3 regions of the Mesorhizobium sp. BHscii genome follow, and region 1 is predicted to be linked to each of the others. Evidence: predicted binding sites of a transcription regulator. Region 1 holds the regulator's gene; each other region holds the start of a gene.
What was found. The regulator LexA, encoded in region 1, represses DNA repair genes until DNA is damaged. The targets are predictions, from matches to a motif close to TGTTCNNNNTGTGTTCNG.
Positions count from the first base shown of each region.

Region 2: the regulator LexA is predicted to act here: its motif matches at 5,043-5,060, upstream of ACWTU7_RS14210 (ribonuclease T2 family protein).
Region 3: the regulator LexA is predicted to act here: its motif matches at 5,758-5,775, upstream of ACWTU7_RS16080 (PA0069 family radical SAM protein).

Region 1 is NZ_JBSPKW010000018.1:114,517-121,796, reverse strand. It holds gene moaC (cyclic pyranopterin monophosphate synthase MoaC) at 1-93, shown strand, start outside; gene ACWTU7_RS23005 (molybdopterin molybdotransferase MoeA) at 93-1,298, shown strand; gene lexA (transcriptional repressor LexA) at 1,403-2,140, shown strand; gene ACWTU7_RS22995 (ComEC/Rec2 family competence protein) at 2,134-4,590, opposite strand; gene gltX (glutamate--tRNA ligase) at 4,692-6,116, shown strand; gene gltA (citrate synthase) at 6,299-7,280, shown strand, end outside.
Region 2 is NZ_JBSPKW010000008.1:188,788-196,067, forward strand. It holds gene tam (trans-aconitate 2-methyltransferase) at 1-633, opposite strand, end outside; gene ettA (energy-dependent translational throttle protein EttA) at 682-2,331, opposite strand; gene ACWTU7_RS14205 (diguanylate cyclase) at 2,591-3,886, shown strand; gene ACWTU7_RS14210 (ribonuclease T2 family protein) at 3,908-4,933, opposite strand; gene ACWTU7_RS14215 (alpha/beta fold hydrolase) at 5,134-6,069, shown strand; gene ACWTU7_RS14220 (CaiB/BaiF CoA transferase family protein) at 6,167-7,280, shown strand, end outside.
Region 3 is NZ_JBSPKW010000010.1:128,934-136,213, forward strand. It holds gene ACWTU7_RS16040 (S49 family peptidase) at 1-40, shown strand, start outside; gene ACWTU7_RS16045 (membrane protein) at 123-308, shown strand; gene ACWTU7_RS16050 (4-(cytidine 5'-diphospho)-2-C-methyl-D-erythritol kinase) at 334-1,236, shown strand; gene moaB (molybdenum cofactor biosynthesis protein B) at 1,223-1,780, shown strand; gene ACWTU7_RS16060 (hypothetical protein) at 1,814-2,788, opposite strand; gene ACWTU7_RS16065 (MBL fold metallo-hydrolase) at 3,048-3,875, opposite strand; gene ACWTU7_RS16070 (cyclase family protein) at 4,068-5,003, opposite strand; gene ACWTU7_RS16075 (glycosyltransferase) at 5,192-5,698, opposite strand; gene ACWTU7_RS16080 (PA0069 family radical SAM protein) at 5,850-7,004, shown strand; gene ACWTU7_RS16085 (ribonuclease HII) at 7,159-7,280, shown strand, end outside.

The DNA of each region.
Region 1 (7,280 bases):
CGCGCCATGGTGATCTCGGGCATCAGGCTGGTGGAAAAGACCGGCGGCAAATCCGGCGACTACAAGGCGGACGCCAAGGGGGCAGGCCAATAATGGCACTGCTTCCGGTCGCCGAGGCGCTCGAGCGCCTGCTTGAGGATGCTGCGCCCTTGCAGGCTGAATGCGTCGCCCTGATGGACGCCGCCGACCGCGTGCTGGCGGAGCCGCTTCTGGCGCTTCGCACCCAGCCGCCGTTCAACGCGTCCGCTATGGACGGCTATGCCGTGCGGGCCGAGGACGTAGCGTCCGTGCCCGCAAGACTTTCGGTGATCGGCATGGCGCCGGCCGGACGCGGCTTTGCCGGAACAGTCGGCCCGGCGCAGGCCGTGCGCATCTTCACCGGCGCGCCGCTTCCTGCAGGCGCCGACACCATCGTCATCCAGGAGAATGCCAGGGATCTCGGCGGCGGCAGCGTCGAAGTGACCGCGTCGACGGTTGAAGGCCGCAACATCCGCTGCCTCGGGCTCGATTTCTCGAAGGGCGACATCCTGCTGGAGAAAGGCCGCCCGCTTGATCCGGCGGCATTGTCGCTGGCGGCGTCGGCCAACCACCCGCAGGTCAGCGTGGTGAAACGGCCGCTGATCGCCATCATCGCCACCGGCGACGAATTGCTGCCGCCGGGCAGCGACCTTGGCCCCGACCAGATCATCTCGTCCAATGCCTATGGCGTCGCCGCCGCGGCCCGCTCGGTCGGCGCCAGCGCGCTCGATCTCGGCATCGCCCCCGACCGCAAGGAGGCGATCGCCACGCTGGTGAAACAAGCGGTCGACGCAGGCGCCGACGTCATTGTCACGCTGGGCGGCGCCTCGGTCGGCGACCATGACCTGGTCCATGACGTGCTGACCGGTGAAGGCATGACGCTCGATTTCTGGAAAATCGCCATGCGGCCTGGCAAGCCGTTGATGTTCGGGCGGCTGGGCGACATCCGCTGCATCGGCCTGCCTGGCAATCCGGTGGCGAGCCTGGTCTGCACGCAGCTCTTTCTGAAGCCGCTGCTTGCGCGGCTCGGCGGCCGCGCCTTCCGGCAGGACATGCGTCAGGCGCGGCTCGGCGCCGCCATGCCGGCCAACGATCTCAGGCAGGACTATGTACGCGCGGTGGTGAAGGAAGAAGCCGGCACGCCACTGGCGACCCCGTTCGGCGTCCAGGATTCCTCGATGCTCAAAATGCTGGCCGACGCCAACGGGCTGATCGTGCGCGAGCCATTCGCTCCCCCAGCCGCGACGGGCGCCGCGTGCAGCGTGCTGATGCTACGCTGAACAAAACGTCAACACATTCATTAAACTTTAAACGGTTGCGGAACACAACTGGAACAGATAGTGTTTGTTCTGGGTTTGTTTTTCTGATTCTGTTGGGGGTCGCGATGCTGACACGCAAACAACATGAACTGCTGATGTTCATCCACGAGCGGCTGAAGGAAAGCGGCATTCCGCCCTCGTTCGACGAGATGAAGGAAGCGCTCGACCTCGCCTCGAAGTCGGGGATCCATCGGCTGATCACGGCGCTGGAGGAGCGCGGTTTCATTCGCCGCCTGCCCAACCGGGCCCGCGCGCTGGAGGTGCTGCGCCTGCCCGATTCGATCGCGCCCGGCCTCAATGCGGCTCGCAAATTCTCGCCAAGCGTCATTCAGGGCAGCCTTGGGCAGGGCAGCCTCGGACGACAGATCAAACCGGCGCCTTCGCGCCTGCCCGCGGCCGGCAATGACGACGACGTCGTTGCCACCATCTCCATACCGGTGATGGGCCGCATCGCTGCCGGTGTGCCGATCGACGCCATCCAGCACCAGACGCATTCGATCTCGGTACCACCGGACATGATCACCGGCGGCACGCACTACGCGCTGGAGGTCAAGGGTGATTCGATGATCGAGGCCGGCATTTTCGACGGCGACACGGTCATCATCCGCAACGCCGACACCGCCCAGCCTGGCGAGATCATCGTCGCATTGGTCGACGAGGAGGAAGCGACGCTGAAGCGGTTCCGCCGCAAGGGCGCCTCGATCGCACTGGAAGCCGCCAATCCGGCCTATGAGACGCGCATCTTCGGGCCGGACCGGGTCAAGGTGCAAGGCAAGCTCGTCGGACTGATCCGGCGTTACTGAGCGGCAGGCTTCTTGGGTTTCTCGGCCCTGCGGTATGGCGGCAAGCCCCTCGCCTCGCGCGAAAATCTCCGCTGCTCGTGCCAAGGCCTATATGGCTGTCTGACGGCAAAACGGATTTCTGCGCGCGTCGTCGCTGATAGCGGATCGAAGAAGACGGCGGCACTGCCCATGCGAGCGAGCTGCCGTTTGGTGACGACGAGAACCAGCGGATTGCGGCAGGGATTATAATAGGCTGTGGCATCGTCGATGACGATCAAATCCGCAAAGGCACAGGCTGGCCGTGCGGTTTTGCGGTCGTCGGCGAGTGCGATGATCGCGCCGGACGGGTGCCGGGCGAGGCACAGGCCGGCAGTGCAGTAGAAGGGCGCTCCAGGCGGCAGGTCGGCCGGGTCGGCGATGTCGAACCGCACGTCTCCTTTTTCGAATGTTTCCGGCTCGACAATGGTCGCTGAAACCAGCGCATGTTTCCAGTTGTCGGTGGTGAATTCGTTCGAACGCACCCGGTTGACGGCAAGTTCGCCGCCGCCGATCGGCAGCGCCACCAGATGCGCATCTTCCGAAATCAGCACATCGGGGGCGCGCGTGTCGGAAATCGTCAGCAGGCCGGCGAGCGCAAAGGGAAGTGCCGCAAGCCGCAACCATGTCGTCGCCATCGTAGCGATGACCAGGGCGACCGTCACCAGCAGAACCGACTGCAACGAGATCAGCCCGACTGCATCGACCGGCGACCGCTCGGAAATCCATCCCGATATTGCGATCATGGCCGTCAGTCCCTTGCCCATCATGTAGAGGAAAGGTCCGTCGAAGCCGAAAGGCATTGCCAGAGCGCTGAGGACGGCCAGGAACATGACGACCGTGACGATTGGCATGACCGCCAGATTGGCGAACAGGCTAAGCGGCGATACGCGCTGGAAGTGCCAGATGGCGAAGAGCGCGGTGGCGCTGCCGGCAATGATGGAGGTCATTGCGATGGTCCCTGTCCCAGCGGCGAGTTTTCGCGTGACGAAAGCGACCGGCGACCGTCGCTGTGGCGGCGCCGTGGCCCTGTCGGCACGATAGTCGGACCATCCGGCATAGGCGCCCACGAGAGCAGCAGTCGCGGCGAAGGACATCTGGAAGCTTGGGCCGACCACCTCGTGCGGCGACACGACGATGACGGCGATGGCAGAAATCGTCAGATTGCGCATGGTAAGTGCCGCTCGGTCGAACAGCACGGCGACAAGCATTACCGCCAGCATGATGAAGCTGCGTTCAGCCGCGACCACGATACCGGAAAAAATGAGATACGCAGCGATGGAAAGGAGTGCGGCAGCAGCCGCATATTTCTTGACCGGCCGGCGTGACGAAAAATCGGGAAACAGCGCAAAGGCGCCGCGCAGCAATCCCATGATCGTGCCGGCGACAAGCGCCATGTGCAGGCCGGAAATCGAGATGATGTGGTAGATGCCGGTGCGCCGCATCGATTCGTTTATCTCTTCGGGAATGCCGGCACGCACACCGATGATCAGTGCGGCGGCAATCTCCCCCTCGGCGCCACCAATGCTGTCCCTGATATGGTCGGCAATGTTTTCGCGCGCCTTTTCGATCGAGGAAGAAAGGCGCGCGGCGAACGGCGCATCCTCGGAAACGACGATCTTCGGATTGCTGAGGAAAAAGCCACTGGCACCGATACCGGCGAAATAGCTGTCAAAGGAGAAGTCATAACTGTCCGGCCTAACCGGGCCAGTCGGAGGCAAAAGCCGCACATAACCGGTTGCCACCGAGCCTGCAGTCATCTCAGCGGGAATTTTGCGTGCCGAAACCCTGACACGTCCCGGTGCATAACGCAGTGTCGGCCGGGCGGTCGACATCACGTCGATGGTCAGCCTGATCCGGCCGTTCGCCATCTGATCGAGCCTAACGACACGGCCGGTGAGCTGGGTCTGGATTTCCGAACCGAGCATCTGCGTTCCCGCGCGCCAGGTTTCAACCTTGGCGGCGAGAACACCGAGTGCGCACAGCAACGCTGCCATGAAGCACAGATGCGTCTTGCGCCATGAGCGCGTGACAGCCGCACACAACGCCGTGAGGACCACGACGGCAATGGGCTGCGGAAAGTCCGGTTCGACGGTAAGCGAAAAATAGACGATCACCCCGCACGCCAGAAAAACCGGCACCAGCAGGAAGGCGACGCCGCGGTCGAGTTCCAGGCCGGCTGCCGAGGCCATGCTGTTGCGGATACCGGATGGTGAAAGATGGCTAAGCTGTCGGCGGAAACGAATGACGGGCCCCGGTTGTGGAGCCGGTATTGGCGCGGAGCGGTCCGGCGAAAGAGACTGGGTGGCCGGGTGCGATGCAGGCAGCAAAGCGGCTAGCGGCTCGGCGTGAGGAACGTCGGCAAACAGCGATCGTTCGCTGACGCTTGTGATCGCGCCCTCGCTCTCGTCCACGCCCCGGCCTGGTCCAGCCATCGGGTCTGCCCCTTGCACCCTTGACCTCCTATGCTACATGAACGCGCGACGCGCGAAAGTCCGCGCAACCACATCCGTTCCTGCGCTTGCCTGAGAGTTCTATGTCCGACAAGGTCGTCACCCGTTTTGCCCCCTCTCCCACCGGCTTCCTGCATATTGGCGGGGCGCGCACGGCGCTGTTCAACTGGCTGTATGCGAAACACACTGGCGGCAAGATGCTGCTGCGGATCGAGGACACCGATCGCGAGCGTTCGACCGATGCGGCAACCGCTGCCATTCTCGATGGGCTCGCCTGGCTCGGCCTCACCTGGGACGGCGAGCCGGTATCGCAGCTCGAGCGCGCGCCGCGCCACCGCGCGGTCGCCGAGGAGCTGGTGCGGCTCGGCAAAGCCTATTACTGCTATGCGACGCCGGCCGAGTTGGAGGCGATGCGCGAGAGCGCGCGTGCCAAGGGGCTGCCTCCTCGGTATGACGGCCGCTGGCGCGACCGCGACCCGTCGGAGGCGCCGGCCGGCGCCAAGGGCGCGATCCGCATCAAGGCGCCGGCCGGCGGCGAGACGGTGGTGCATGACCGCGTGCAGGGCGAAGTCCGCTTCCCCAACAAGGATCTCGACGATTTCATCATCCTGCGCTCGGACGGCAATCCGACCTATATGCATGCCGTCGTCGTCGACGACCATGACATGGGCATCACCCACATCATCCGCGGCGACGACCATCTGACCAATGCCGCCCGCCAGATGGTGATCTATCGAGCCATGGACTGGGACGTGCCGTCGATGTCGCATATCCCGCTGATCCATGGCGCCGACGGTGCCAAGCTGTCGAAGCGGCACGGTGCGCTAGGCGTCGAAGCCTATCGTGCCATGGGCTACCTGCCTGAGGCACTGCTCAACTACCTGGCGCGGCTTGGCTGGAGCCACGGCGACGACGAGGTCATGTCGATCGCCGACATGATTGCCTGGTTCGACATCGGCGACGTCAACAAGGGGGCCGCCCGCTTCGACTTCGCCAAGCTCGAGGCGCTGAACGGCGTGCATATGCGCCGCATGAACGACGCCGAATTGCTCGATATCTTCATCGCCACTTTGCCCTATCTGGAAGGCGGCCCGGCGATCGCAACGCGCCTCGACGACACGCGCAAGGCGCAGTTGCTCGCCGCCCTGCCCGGCTTAAAGGAGCGGGCCAAGACACTGGTCGAGCTGGCCGACGGTGCCGCCTTCCTGTTTGTCGAGCGACCGCTGCGGATCGACGAGAAGGCGGCGGCGCTGCTCGGCGGTGATGCGCGCGAGATCCTGCGGGGTGCTCATGCGGCGCTGAAGGCGATTTCAGGCGACTGGACGGCCGAAGCAGCGGAGGCTGCGATCCGGGGATATGCGGTGGCCGGCGGCCATAAGCTCGGCGCTGTGGCCCAACCCTTGCGCGCCGCGCTCACCGGCAAAAGCACCTCGCCGGGCGTGTTCGACGTGCTTGCCGTGCTTGGCCGCGAGGAAAGCCTGGCGCGCGTCGCGGATCAAATCGATTAGCAAAACTGGCCCAAGAAGATTGGCATTGAAAGGTGGGTTTCGCAGTGCAACATTAGGCCTTGGCCCAATTTGGCACGCAAATCCAATTGCGGGCGCAAACGCGCGAACTCCGGTGCTTTCGAAGTGTTGCGTTGCAGATATTTCGCCTTTGCCGGCATGAGAAAAACCTAAAGGAGTTTGCAATGTCCGAAGCTGCGACAAAAATGGAATTTGGCGGCAAAACCCACGCGTCGACTGCGAAGCTTGAATTCGGCGGCAAAACTCACGAGCTCAAGGTGCGAAGCGGCTCGGTCGGACCGGACGTCATCGATATCGGCTCGCTTTACAGCACCACCGGGGCGTTCACTTATGATCCCGGCTTCACTTCGACGGCAAGCTGCGAGTCGGAAATCACCTTCATTGATGGCGATGCCGGCATCCTTTTGCATCGCGGCTATCCGATCGACCAGTTGGCCGAGCATGGCGACTTCCTCGAAGTCTGCTACCTCTTGCTCTACGGCGAATTGCCGACCAAGGCGCAGAAGGACGATTTCGATTACCGGGTGACGCGCCACACCATGGTGCACGAGCAGATGTCGCGCTTCTTCACCGGCTTTCGCCGCGACGCGCACCCGATGGCGGTGATGTGCGGCGTGGTCGGCGCGCTGTCAGCCTTCTATCACGATTCCACCGACATCTCGGACCCCTACCAGCGCATGGTCGCGTCGATGCGGCTGATCGCCAAGATGCCGACGATCGCGGCGATGGCTTATAAGTACCACATCGGCCAACCCTTCATTTACCCGAAGAACGAGCTGAATTTCGCGGCCAACTTCCTGCATATGTGCTTTGCCGTGCCGTGTGAGGAATACAAGATCAATCCGGTGCTGGCGCGTGCGATGGAGCGCATCTTCATCCTGCATGCCGATCACGAGCAGAACGCCTCGACCTCGACCGTTCGCCTCGCCGGCTCGTCGGGCGCCAACCCGTTTGCCTGCATCGCCGCCGGCATCGCCTGCCTGTGGGGACCGGCTCATGGCGGCGCCAACGAAGCGGCCTTGAACATGCTGGGCGAGATCGGCCATGTCGACCACATCCCGGAATTCATCGCCCGCGCCAAGGACAAGAACGATCCGTTCCGGTTGATGGGCTTTGGCCACCGCGTCTACAAGAACTACGATCCGC
Region 2 (7,280 bases), on a different contig from region 1:
ATCGAGGAACGGCTTCAGCCCGGTCGACTTCAGCCACTCGACGATTGCTTCGGCACCGGCCAGCGGATGATTGTAGGCGGTGTGCCAGATGTCGAGCCGGTCAGAGCACGGCGACAAAAGATCGTAGTAGAACGACACCGGCGGCAGCGGCCCGCGCGCAGCACCCGCGAGCTTTTCGGCAAACGGCATTTCGGCCGCCGTCTCCCGCATCAGCCGGTGCGAGGGCTCGCTCATATTGTCGGGCATCTGCACGGCAAGCGCGCCGCCCGGCGCCAAAAATCCCATCAGCCGCTGGAAGATCGCCGGATGCTCCGGCAGCCACTGGAACACTGCGTTGGCGAAGATCACGTCGACAGGCTCCGCCGGCTGCCACGCCGCCGCATCGGCCAACTCGAAGGTTACATCAGGCAAGCGTGCCCTCGCCTTGTCGATCATGTCAGGCGAGGTGTCGAAACCGCTGACCTGCGCGCTCGGCCAGCGCTCGACCAGCAATTCGGTGGAATTGCCCGGCCCGCAGCCGATGTCGACCACCCGGCGCGGTGCCTCCACCGGCACCTGCGCGACGAGATCGCGCGACGGCCGCGTGCGCTCGTCCTCGAATTTGAGATATTGGGCGGCGGACCAGTCGGCCATTTCAGCTCCTCAGATCACTTGAGAATTCGCCGCCCTAAAATAAGATCCCTATCGCGTCAGCCGCTTGTACGTCATGCGGTGCGGGTTGACGGCGTCAGGGCCGAGCCGGCGGATCTTGTCCTGCTCGTAATCCTCGAAATTGCCCTCGAACCATTCGACATGGCTGTCGCCCTCGAAGGCAAGGATATGTGTCGCCAACCGGTCGAGGAACATGCGGTCGTGCGAGATGATGACGGCGCAGCCGGCGAAGTTTTCCAGCGCGTCTTCGAGTGCCGCCAGCGTTTCCGTATCGAGATCGTTGGTCGGTTCGTCGAGCAGCAGCACATTGCCACCGGTCTTCAGCATCTTGGCCAGGTGCACACGGTTGCGCTGGCCGCCGGACAAATTGCCGACCTTCTGCTGCTGATCGCCGCCACGGAAATTGAACGACGCGCAGTAGGCGCGGGTGTTGGCCTCGAACTTGCCAAGCTTCACCACCTCGGCGCCGCCCGAGATTTCTTCCCACACGGTCTTGGTTGGGTCGAGTGCGTCGCGGCTCTGATCGACGTAACCGAGCTTGACCGTCTCGCCGACGCGGATCGTGCCGGCATCCGGCTTTTCCTGGCCGGTGATCATGCGAAACAGCGTCGTCTTGCCGGCGCCGTTCGGGCCGATGACGCCGACGATGCCGCCGGGCGGCAGCTTGAATTCGAGATCATCGATCAACAGCGTGTCGCCAAAGCCCTTCGACAGGCCCTCGACCTCGATCACCACATTGCCGAGCCGCTCGCCATGCGGAATGACAATCTGCGAGTCGGTCGGGCGCCGCTTGTCGGCCGCATCCAGCAGATCCTGGAACGCCTGGATGCGCGCTTTCGACTTGGTCTGCCGGGCTTTTGGGCTGGACTGGATCCACTCGCGCTCGCGGCCGATCGCCCGCTGGCGCGCGTCGTCCTCGCGGCCTTCCTGCTTGAGCCGCTTGGCTTTGGCTTCGAGATATTTGGTGTAGTTGCCCTCATAGGGAATACCACGGCCGCGATCGAGCTCCAGGATCCAGCCGGTGACATTGTCGAGGAAGTAGCGATCGTGGGTGATGATCATCACCGCGCCCGGATAGGCGCGCAGATGCTTTTCCAGCCAGGCCGTCGTCTCGGCGTCGAGATGGTTGGTCGGCTCGTCGAGCAGCAAGAGGTCGGGCTGGCGCAGCAGGAGCTGGCATAGCGCGACGCGCCGGCGCTCGCCGCCCGACAGCTTGGTGACGTCGGCTTCCTTGGGCGGGCAGCCCAGCGCTTCCATCGCCATTTCGACCTGCTGTTCGAGATCCCACAGGTTCAGCCGGTCCATCTCGTCCTGGAGCTTGGCCGACTCGTCGGCCGTCTCGTCGGAATAGTTCATCATCAATTCGTTGTAGCGCTCGATGATCGCGGTCTTGGCGGCGACGCCTTCCATGACGTTCTCGAACACAGTCTTGCTCGGATCGAGTGCCGGCTCTTGCGCCAGGTAGCCGACGGTGGCGCCTTCGGCCAGCCACGCCTCGCCGCTCCACTCCTTGTCGATGCCGGCCATGATCTTGAGGATGGTCGACTTGCCCGCGCCGTTCGGCCCGAGGATGCCGATCTTCGCGTCCGGGTAGAAGGAGAGGTGGATGTTCTCGAGCACCTTCTTGGTGCCATAGGCCTTGTTGAGGCCGGCCATGTGATAGATGAACTGGCGTGCCACGCGCTTTCCCTGAAAAGTCGACTGTAATGTCGGATTGAATGGAAGTTGGGCGCTATGTAGGCGATGCCGCGCCGAACGGCAAACTGTTTTGGCGCCTCACGCCTGATTCGGGCCGAAGACGCTCATTGAACTGGCGCCGCTTTCGGTTCGCTGGACAGTCCGGCGAAATCTGCGGTTAACCATTCCGCGTCAGAAAGGTGTTGGATGGGGAATCGCCGGCAAGCCGCGATTTCTGCAGAGAAAGATCGGATCGACGGCGTTGCTGAACAGTTTCCTGCTCCTTGCCGAAGCGGTTCTCTACTTCGGCGTCATGGTCACGCTTTTCCGTTTCAGGCACCGCATCGGCCTCGGCGTGTTTGTCTGCGCCCTCGGCGTCATGCATTTTCTCGAAACCTACCTCGCCAGCGTCTTCTATGTCGCGCTGCCGTTCGGCATGGTTTCGCCCGGGTCCGCGGTGCTGTTTTCCGGCAAGCTGGTGATGCTGCTGCTGCTCTACATCAAGGAGGACGCGGCAACCGTCCGGCAGCCGATCTACGGCCTGCTGCTCGGCAATGCCCTGATGATCGGACTTGTGCTGGTCCTGCGCCTGCACGAGATCGCACCGCTTCCCAACGGCAGACGTCCCGACATCGGCTTCATCGACCAGATGGGCTGGCTGATGGTGTGGGGCACGACGCTGCTCTTCCTCGACGCCATCCTGATCATCCTGCTTTACGAAAAGCTCGGGCGTTATCTCCGCAAGGCGCTGTTCTCTCGCATCCTGATCTCCGTCGCTTGCGTGCTCACTTTCGACCAGGCTGGATTTTTCACCGCGCTGCACTTCGTCACCGGTGCGCCGATCGCGGTTTTCTTCGGCGGCTGGTTCGCCAAGATGGGGGCGGCGCTTGCCTACAGCATCATGCTGGTCGCTTATATCAGATGGTTCGAGGCGCGGCAGATCCCGGCGCCGCGTGGACTATCCGACATCTTCGACACGTTGACCTATCGCGAGCGCTATGAGGCGCTGGTCGAGCATGTCGGCCGCGACGGCCTTACCGGTCTGCTGCACAGAGGACGCTTCGACAGCGACGGCGAAGCCGCTGTTGCGGCCAGCCTGCGGACGGCCAAGCCGCTCAGCCTCTTGGTCATCGATGTCGACCACTTCAAATCGATCAACGACCGCTTCGGCCACGCCGAGGGCGACAGGGTGCTGAAATCCGTCGCCGCCCTGCTTGGCGAGATTGTCGGTCCAGAGGATCAGGTGTTCAGAATTGGCGGCGAGGAATTCGCCATCCTCTGCTCACGTTCGCATTCGGTCGCCAGGCTGCTTGGCGAAAGCATCAGGCACGCGGTCAAGGCATCCGCAAGCACGAGCCGGTTCGACATCACCGTCAGCGCCGGCATCTCCACTGTCAGCGAGACGACCCGCTGCCTTGCCGATGTTTTTGCGCTGGCCGATCAGCGCCTCTACAAAGCCAAATCGACCGGACGCGACCGCGTCGTCGGCGAACCGGGCGGCCACGAGGCTGACAGCCTCACCGCGTGGACCAGATCAGGACGCGGCATCGGCGCATAGCATCCAGACCGGCTCGGCGTGTCACTGGAACTCGATCGGATCGACGGTGCCTTTCGGACAGCCGGCATTGTTCGTCGGCACCGATGCCAGCAACAGCTCACTGAGCGAAGGGTTTGGACCGATCGGGCCGGCCAGGCCGAGCGTCAGTTCGCCGATCAGCCGCCTGCCGCTCGAATGGTCGTTCAGACAGGAGACGCGAACCCGCTCGCCCGCGCCGGGACCGAAAGCACTATCGAAGGCGCTGCGGATCTGGTCGGAGGTCAGATCCCGGCCAACGTTTTGTGTGAAAAGATCACGCACCGGTGAAGCATTCACCGCGCGCGTCAGGTTCAGCGCATCGGAAAAATACTCCTGCTGGCTTTTGCCGTAACAGGTGCCATGCTTGATCCACTCATGCCTGTCGAGATCAGATGCGGTGCCTGGCATCACCTGATCGAGCTCCGACCGCGTGTTCGGCTCGAGCTTGACCGGCGGCAGGTCCCGCCAGTGCGCCGGATTGTCGTTCGCCCTGTCGGCCGCTGCCACCTCGCAATAGAAATTTCCGTTCGGCTGCGGCCACAGCCCATGCAAGGAGAAATGCCTCGCTTCGAAACCGGCCGCGGTCTGCGCCTTGCATTCGGTCTTGCTGGGCTTGGTTTCGCAAAACGCCGGCTGCCAGCTCAGCGCGAGGACATATTCGGGCCTTCCCGAGATCGGCGCAGCGGACTTCTCCCGGTCGACCGGCGCGGGTGCTGCCGGTTCCGTGGATGCGCTGCCACCCGAAACATGGCCGCAGTCGATCCTCACCCAGCGGCGCTCCGGATCGGCCCCCGGCACGCGGATCAGATAGTGCGTGGGAGCATGCCTGTTGCCGGCCAGAAGCTCGTAGCTCTGTCCCGCATCAGTCGCGATATTGCCGGGATTCTTGCCGTTCTTGATGGCCTGTGTCGCTGGACAGGTGGCGTCGGCCACGAAGGAGCCGCTCATCGTCACCTCGGCCCGAGCAGCACCCGTTAGCAACGCGCCGACAAGCGCAAATTCGAAAACCAGACCTGTCCGCGTATGCATGAAAGTACCCCGGGGAAAAATGCTGCGGCAACAGACTGCCGCCCTCTCTTGGTATAAAATTCTTCATGTCAGAATTGCGATACCGCGTTGCGACGCAAGAACAGCACTGCGGAAAACAAGGCCAACGGATTGACGCAAAACCGGCGTCGGCGCACACAAACGTCCGCAGGCGTGAAAGACGCGTTGGAGACGAAGCGACAATGTCATTCAGCCAGCAGCGCGTGCTCCGATCGCCGACCGGCGCCGAGCTCAACCTTTATGTGAAACGTGCCGAGGGCCGCCCGCGCGCGGTCGTCCAGATTAATCACGGGCTGGCCGAACACGCCGCGCGCTATGTCCGCTTCGCTACCTTTCTGGGTGAGCGCGGCTTCCATGTCTACGCCCATGATCATCGCGGCCATGGCGGAACCAAGGCGCCCGATGCCCCACTCGGCAGGTTCGCTCAAAAACACGGCGGCGCCAAGGTCGTCGCCGATGTCGCGGCTGTGCACGACCTGATCGCCGGCGACCACCCCGGCCTGCCCGTCATCGCCTTCGGCCATTCCATGGGCGGCCTCGTCGCGCTGAATTTCATGCTTCATCATTCGAGCCGCCTGCACGCCGCCGCCATCTGGAACGCTAATTTTTCCGCCGGGCTCGCCAGCCGTGCCGCGCAAATCATCCTGGCCTGGGAAAAATTCCGGCTCGGCTCCGACATGCCGTCGCGTATGCTGCCGCGACTGACCTTCCAGGCCTGGGGCAAAGCCGTCCCCGATCACCGCACGCCGTTCGACTGGCTGTCGCGCGACGCAGCCGAAGTCGACAAGTATATCGCCGATCCGCTATGCGGTTGGGATGCCTCCGTGTCGATGTGGCGCGACCTGTTCGGGTTCGTCTTCGACGGTGCCGACGACACTAATTTTTCCGGTGTCCGCAAGGCCCTGCCGATCTGCCTGGTCGGCGGCCAAAATGACCCCGCCACCGACGGCGGCAGGGCGGTCAGCCATCTCGCTGGCCGCCTGCACAGGATGGGTTTTTCGAATCTCGTTTCAAAGGTTTACGCCGAGACCCGCCACGAAAATCTGAACGAGGTGAATCGAGATAAAATCATGGACGATTTCGCCGCATGGGCCGACAGCGTGCTGAAACAACCATGATCGACATCGACAAGATCGGGTTTGGCCCATTGCAAGAACCGTGACAGCATCACGCGGGATTGATACAGGCTGCGTTTCCGATCAATCACGGTGATCCATGACTGAGCCTCCGCTGAAAGGTGTCCGCGTAATCGAACTCGCCCGCATCCTGGCCGGACCGTGGGCGGGGCAGCTGCTTGCCGATCTCGGCGCCGACGTCATCAAGGTCGAGAGCCCGGATGGCGGCGACGACACCCGCAAATGGGGTCCGCCCTTCGTCATGAGCCATGACGGCGAAAACCTCTCGGCCGCCTACTATCATTCCTGCAATCGCGGCAAGCGCTCCATCGCCATCGATTTCTCGACGCCCGAAGGCGCCGAGACAGTGCGCCGGCTGGTCGCCACATCGGACGTTCTGATCGAAAACTTCAAGGTCGGCGGCCTGAAGAAATACGGCCTCGACTATGAGAGCCTCAGGGAAATAAACCCGCGGCTGATCTATTGCTCGATCACCGGCTTCGGCCAGGACGGGCCCTATGCGCCGCGCGCCGGCTATGACTTCATCATCCAGGGCATGGCCGGCATGATGTCGATCACCGGCGAGGCCGGCCGCGAGCCGCAAAAGGCCGGTGTCGCCGTCTCCGACATTTTCACCGGCTTGTATTCGGTGATTGCCATCCAGGCCGCACTGCGCCATGCCGACACGACCGGCGAAGGCCAGCATATCGACATGGCGCTCTACGACACCCAGATCTCGGCGCTCGGCAACCAGAACCTCAATTATCTGGTCTCCGGAAAATCGCCGGTGCAGATGGGCAACGCGCATATGAACATTGCGCCTTACGAAGTGGTGCCGGTGAAGGACGGCCATATCATCCTGGCGATCGGCAATGACGGCCAGTTCGCTAAATTCTGCGCGGCCATCGGCTTGGACGATCTGCCATCGAACCCCGATTTCGCCACCAATCCCGCCCGGGTCGCCAACCGGGCGAAGCTGCGCGAGCATATAATCGAGGCGCTGAAAACCTTCGATCGCGATCCGCTGCTGGCTAAACTGGAGGCGGCAAGTGTGCCTGCCAGCCCGATCAACACGATCGGGCAGATGTTCGCCGACCCGCAGACCATCGCGCGCGGCATGCGGCTCGACCTCGACGACGGCCACGGCAATCTCTTGCCCTCGGTGCGCGCGCCGATGGTCATGTCGGGCACGCCGCTCGTCTATGAGCGGCCCT
Region 3 (7,280 bases), on a different contig from region 1:
GGCGGAAGAGCGCGCATTATGGGCGCGCTTCGGGCTTTGAAAAGCCGGTAAAAGCGTTTAGCTTGAAAGCTTGACCGACCCGACCGGCCGCCGCAGTCGGCCTTGTGAGGGGGGAGTTTGACATGCTACAGATCATTTTCTTCATCACAGTCGGCCTGCTCGCCTATTTCGGCTATCGCTCCTTCGTCAGGGAAGCCGAGCGCGTGACGGCCAAGATACGGCGCACCGAAAAGCAGGCTACCAACGGCACAATGGGCACGTTGGTCAAGGACCCGAAGACCGGCGAATACCGGCTGGCCAAGGACTGACATCATCCCCCTCGCGACCGACCCCGTGGATTCCGGCATCACTGTCCGGGCGTGGCATGCGCACGCCAAGATAAATCTCGCGCTGCACGTCACCGGCAGGCGCGGCGACGGCTATCACATGATCGAGAGCCTGGCGGTGTTCACGCGCTTCGGCGACAGGATCGAGATCGAACTTGCCGACAGCGACGGGTTTTCCGCGTCGGGCCGATACGTCTCCGCGGTCCCGCTCGACGACAGCAACCTAGCCGTCAAAGCGCGCGACGCGCTGCGAAAGCAGGCCGGTCCGGCGCAAACGCCGCCGGTCGCCATCAGGCTCGAAAAGAACCTGCCGGTCGCATCCGGCGTCGGCGGCGGATCGAGCGACGCCGCAACGGTGTTGCGCGGGCTCGCTGAGATATGGAGGCTGGATCTCGACGACTCCGAACTGGCGCGGATCGGCCTCTCGCTGGGCGCCGACGTTCCCATGTGCCTTGCGGCAAAGCCGCTGATCGCGCTCGGCATTGGCGAAGAGTTGTCGACCGTGCCGGGCTTTCCGGCACTCGGGCTGGTCCTCGTCAATCCCGGCACCGCCGTCTCCACGGCCGAAGTGTTCAATGCCCTTTCTGATCGCCACAATGAGGGCCTGCCGCCGCTGCCGCGCGACCTCGACTTCCACAGCATCCGCAACTGGCTGGAGATTACGCGCAACGATCTCGAGCCCGCGGCGCGGGCAATCCAACCCGCCATCGGCAAGGCGCTTTCGGTGCTCAACAAGGCTGGAGCGGGGTTCACCCGGATGTCGGGTTCCGGCGCGACCTGCTTCGGGCTGTTTGAGACTGGCAATGTCGCCAAGCGCGCGGCCGTCGATATCCGCAGCCGCCATCCCGACTGGTTCGTCGCCGCGACGCGAACCATGACATCTGAGGCTGACACGCATGGCCAGGATTGACGAGAGCCGTTCCTTCATTCCCGTGCGCATCGCGGTGCTGACCGTTTCCGATACACGCAGCCTCGCCGACGACAAATCCGGCCAGACGCTGGCCGACCGCATCGTGGAGACCGGCCATTTACTCGCCGCCCGCGACATCGTCACCGACGACCGCGAGAAAATTCGAGACAAGGTTCTGGGCTGGTCGAGGGACCAAGCGATCGATGTCGTCATCACCACCGGCGGCACCGGCTTTACCGGTCGCGATGTGACGCCGGAGGCGCTGGAGCCGATCTTCGAAAAGCGCATGGACGGCTTTTCCGAAGTGTTCCACCGCATTTCCTACGACAAGATCGGCACTTCGACGATCCAGAGTCGGGCGACCGGCGGCGTCGTCAACGCGACCTTCGTTTTCGTGCTGCCGGGTTCGCCCGGCGCCTGCAAGGACGCCTGGGACGGTATTTTGAAGCCGCAGCTCGACTACCGGCACATGCCCTGCAACTTCGTCGAGATCATGCCGCGCCTGGACGAACATCTGCGGCGCGGCGGCACCAAGACAAGTTAGGCCAAGCTCCCAAGGCTGTTTCGGGGCCAAAAATCAGCGAATAACCGGCTCGCCGTGGAACCGCCGGCGCGAGGGCGGCGAAACGCCGAAGCCGACTTCCATCATCAGCCGCGGCTTGCGCGTCGGCACTGTGCCCATGTGGAAGCCGAAGGGATCCTCGACAAAGCCCAAACCTGCCTCGCCGGTCAGCGTAATCGGGCTCTGCGCGCCGTAGACGTTCAGAACCTCTTCCGCGGGATGGCCGACGAGGAGCGTCAATTGGTGCTTGAGGGCGCGGCGGTTGTGGCTGCCGCGGACATAGACATGCGGACCAGTCTCGGAATCGACCGGATTGAGATAGAAGAAGAATTTCAGCATCCGCCAATCGTCGAGATCGAAGTGGTATTTGCCAAGCGACGCCAGGTTCTTCTCGGCGTCTGAGACGGAGCTCGTCGGAAAGCTCCACCAGACGCGCGTGGTGATCAGCTTCGCCTGGCTGCCGAGATAATGGGCGGCGATGTCGAGAAGCAGCGGATCGCGCTGCACGGTAAGCGCAGCATTGCAGTCGAGAACCCGCTCGAAAAAGTGGCCGCTGAGCAAGGGACGGCCGAAGTGCTTCTCGGCGTCGGCGTGCTCGGCCGGCAGGAACTCCAGCCGTCGGTCGAAATTGCCGAAGCAAGGCGTGCGCTGCGCAAAGCTGGCGATCTCCTGGTGGACCGACGACGGCAGGGCAAGCCCGGAAAAGAGGCCGTCCGAGCGGAGCGCGCCGACCACGGCATCACGATCGACGCCGGTGAACATCGTCTCCTCAGCTTTTTGTGCCGGTCGAACCGGTTTTGCGCCACGCCAATGCAACCGCCGCCCCGGCATGGTGCGCGCCAGCATGAACATCGGCAGCCATGCCGGATTCTCGCGAAGATCCGACAGATAGGTTGGAATCCGCACGGCAATGCGGCGCAGCAGGCTGCCGTTTCGAGCGATCGACTCGAGGCTTGCAGCACCGGATTTGTCAGGGCTTGAAAGGGCCATCAGGATCCTCAGCTATGAGGGCAGCGTCGACGAAGCGTCGGCCGCTCACCGCTCAGGCGTTACCCATAACCGATCCGCCCGCATCATAGGAATGGTAACCCCCGGTCAGATTTTGTGCAATGCACAATGAAAGGAGCTGTCGCAAACTTTCCGGCAAGCTTGACAGAGCATTAAGGCTCGTTGATTTCGCGACAGCGAGTGTTTCGAGCGACGTGGAACCAAGAGGCCGCGCGCGGCGGAGAAGATCGCGACGAAGCGATCAAACCCCGTCGAGAATGATGATCGTCGGCCGGTCGGGCAAGGTCTTCAGCGAAACCGTCAGCGACCGGCCGGAGAGGAATTCCACCGCGAAATCGTCGCCCATCCTGCCTGTGAATTCGCTGATCGCGGTGGCATGGCGATGCATCGGCAGGATCATCGAGGAATAGAGCCGCGCGGTGATTTCGGTCATCCGGTCAAGCGACAGCGTCATGCCGCCGTCGATAGGCACCATAAGGATATCGAGCCGGCCGATGGCGCCGTAATGCGCATCCTCCAGCCGGTGGTGCAGATGGCCGAGATGGCCGATGCAGAGTCCCGCCACTTCGAAAATGAATATGGAATTGCCGTCCTTGCCGAGATCGCCGCCATTGCGGATATCCGTGGGCACGTTGCGGATGTAGACATCGTCCACGACAACGGCGTGGCGCGCCGGACCGCCGTCCGGATTCCAACCGCGCAGCACATATTCGATGGCGGGATCCGGATGGTCCGAATAATGGGTGCGGTGGGCCCTGTTCATGGTCACCACGCGCGGCAGCGGGTCAGCGCCGTAGACGCCGGAAAAGTCGGTGGCGATCCTGACGCCGGCGGGCGTCTCGATGATGTAGGTCGAATGGCCGGCATAGGTGATCGTAACGTCGCCGTCGACGAAAGCCTCGGCCAGCAGAGGCGTCTGCGCCTTTGGCGCTGTGAAGCTGGCATAGGTGGCCGACGGCAGCGCTTCGGCGATCGCAACGCATCTCGATGGCGGCGGCCCTTCCTGGGCCGACGCGGCGAACGGCCAGAAAGCCAGGGTCAGCAGAACGGCAGCAGATAGGCGGAGCATGACTGCCTCCCGTGGCAGGACTGGCGCTCATGCCACGATAACGCTAGCAATCCTGATGGCTATCGTCGGGACAGTCACGTTTTCGCGAGCGCCGGAGGGGTTGGTAGTCTGGACCTTTTGTCCCGACTTGCGCGACAAATCGCGCGGAATGAACGCGCCATGGCTCGGCCTCCCGACTGACATCGCCAGTGATCAGGGCGTCGGACGGAAGACGCCGTTCTCGTCGCGCTTGAGCGGTGCGGTTTGCCGGGAAAGCGGCACACCAGGCGCTTCGGTGACCGAAACGCCCTCCGTCCAGTCGGCGGGTGCAATAGCGATGTAGCGCGCATATCCGCCTGACCCGCCGAGCGGCTTGGCAAAGCCGATTGTGACCAACGCCCCGGCCTCTGGCACCTTATCGAGATTTGCAACGCCTTCTGCCTGCGTGAAATCGTTGTGAAGCAGCCAATGTTCGCCTTCGAGATTGGGCGTGGTGTCGGTGTCGAGCGGCTCATGACCATGAAACAGAATCTTCCGCTCCAGATGCAGAAACTTCAGCGCGTTCAAACTGACGCCTGGAAACGGCTTCTGGTTGAAGCGGGCGGCATCGGACCATCTCTTGTGCCAATCCGAACGCACGAAGACGACCGAACCCTCCGGTATGCGGCCGTGCTCCTTTTCCCATTCTTCGATGTCGGCGACCTGGAGGTGATAGCCTTCGTCAGTTTGCACCTTGCCGCTGATGTCGATCACGACGAGCGGCCGCACGGCATAAGTGGCCGGCAGGTCGCTGATCGTTGCACCGAGTGGGTTCCAGTGGGAGGGCGGATCGAGCTGCGTGCCATACTGGTCCGTCGTCAACTCGTAGGCGCTCGCGACGAACCCATGCTTGTCGTAGGTGAACTCTTCGCCGGCCTTGACGTAGCCCTCGATATCCTTGCCGGCGACAGTCGGTTTGAACTTGGCATTGGCGAAGCCCGGCCATACGGGCTGCACCGGCTCGAAGGCATGGGTCAGATCGATGTACTTGGCCGATTTGAGCGTGTTCTCATAAACCGACCAAAGGGACGATTCCTGCGCCACCGCGACCGCCGGCACTGACCAAGCGGCTCCGAGTACGGCGATACGAACGAATTGAGATACATTCATCTGCAATCTCCCCTAGACGCCGCCGAGTATCGCGAGTTTCCCGCAGGACGACAAGCATATGCATTCCTCGCAGAGTGTCGCGCCAATACGGCTTCCACCAAACCGCTTTCCGCCCACGGCTTGAGCGCCGCCTCATCCCAGCGGAGGACGCGCTCTTCCCTCGCCCGCTTACCGGAGAGGGACGCCCTTCACTTCACCGGCGCCACCCAGATCTCGGCGTCGAGCCTCTTGGTCGCGAGGCCGCGCGCGATGGCTTCGGCGCTGCGGGCGTTTTTCGACATGGCCGCGGCCTGACGCTTGCTGATCACCAGCCCTTCGGCCAGTGCCCGGTTTCCCGAAAAAACCCGCGACAGGAACGGCACGCGGCTGCCGCGCGCCCGCGAGAACCGCGCCGGCATGGTTTGCCTGGCGGTGTGGGCGACGACCTCGTCGATCCAGCCCTCCGCCAGCCGTGCGCCCGGCTCCAGCAGCAGCAGCCAGTCGCCCTTGGCCTGCCTGATGCCGGCAGCAATGCCACCGCTCGCCACATAGAGGCAACCGGCATGTTCGGCAACGCGGTGGGTCTGGTCGGTCGAGCCGGTGTCGCAGACGATGACATCGCGCACCACGCCCTCGACCGCGCCGCCGATCAGCGAGGCGAGCGTGCGGGCAAGTCTTTCCTCGTCATTCAGGGTCTGGATGAGAACGCTGAGCATCGTTAGCCGAATAGCGGAAAGCCGGGCGCAGCGCCAGTTTTTGCGTCGCATCATAAAATTGTTCTTGATTTGTTCTAGTAGACGAAATAGGAATAATTTCATGAACAGAGCGATTCGACAGCCAGCCGACAGTCCCTGGGAGAGGGCGAAAATGGAACAGATCGTGCGTGCCGACATTGCAGCCTTCGGAGCAGGAAGAGCCGAGATGGCCAATGCGATGATCGAACAGAGCGGGATGCGCGTGCGTCCGGAGCGCAATCGCGGCCGTTCCGCGGGCATCAATCCGTCCGGGCGGTTCGAGCCGGTCAGCCGGCATGTCTTCGACGACGGCTGGAATTCGCTGGAGGAGTTGCCGCCGTTCAAGACGGAGGTGCAGGTCGAGAAGCCGCGCACCATCATCACCCGCAACGAATCACCCGATATTTCCTTCGACCGCTCGATCAACCCCTATCGTGGCTGCGAACATGGCTGCGTCTACTGTTTCGCCAGGCCTACGCATGCCTTCATGGGCCTGTCGCCGGGGCTGGATTTCGAATCGAAGCTGTTCGCCAAGCCGGATGCGGCGCGTATGCTCGACAAGGAACTGTCGAAGGACGGCTACCAGCCGCGCACCATCGCGATCGGCACCAACACCGATCCCTACCAGCCCATCGAGAAGCAGTACCGGATCATGCGCGAGATCCTCGAAGTGCTGGAGGCGCGCGGCCACCCGGTCGGCATCGTCACCAAATCCGCGCTGGTGACGCGCGACATCGACATCCTGTCGCGCATGGCCGAGCGCGGACTGGCCAAGGTGGCGCTGTCGGTGACGACGCTCGACCGCATGCTGGCGCGCACCATGGAACCCCGCGCCTCGACGCCGAGCAAGCGGCTGGAGGCGATCAGGCAGCTTTCGGATGCCGGCATTCCGGCCTCTGTCATGGTCGCACCGATCGTCCCTGGCCTCACAGACCAGGAGATGGAGCGCATCCTCGATTCGGCCTACGCGGCGGGCGCGCGTGAGGCGGGCTACGTCCTGCTGCGGCTACCGCTGGAGGTCGCGCCGATCTTCAAGGATTGGCTGCTGCGCCATTATCCCGACCGCTACCGTCACGTGATGTCGCTGATCCGCTCGATGCGCGACGGCAAGGATTACGATTCGGAATGGGGCAAGCGCATGAAAGGCTCTGGCCCGTATGCCTGGCAGATCGGCCGGCGCTTCGAGATCGCCGCCAAACGGCTTGGCCTCAATGCCGAGCGGCGGTCGCTCAGGACCGACCAGTTCGTCGCTGCGGCCAAGGCAACCGAGCAACTGATGCTGCTTTGAAGACATCATGTGCCGCAGCTGCCGGCGGCACATGGAAAAATCCCGTCCGGCCTGTCCTGTCCCCGGGCTTGCAGACGGTGCCCTCCGGGTCCGGTGCCTCACCGACCCGGAGGGGCTTGCGGAGAATCGGAGCCGATGCGAACCTCGCCGCAACATGGCTCGCGCGCGTTCTGATTCTCCGCTTCTCTTCGAAATCGTCGAGAGACCCGATTTCTCCTTCGAGACGAAGGCAATGGCCGAAGGCCTGTGGCCGGTGGCGGGAATGGACGAGGCCGG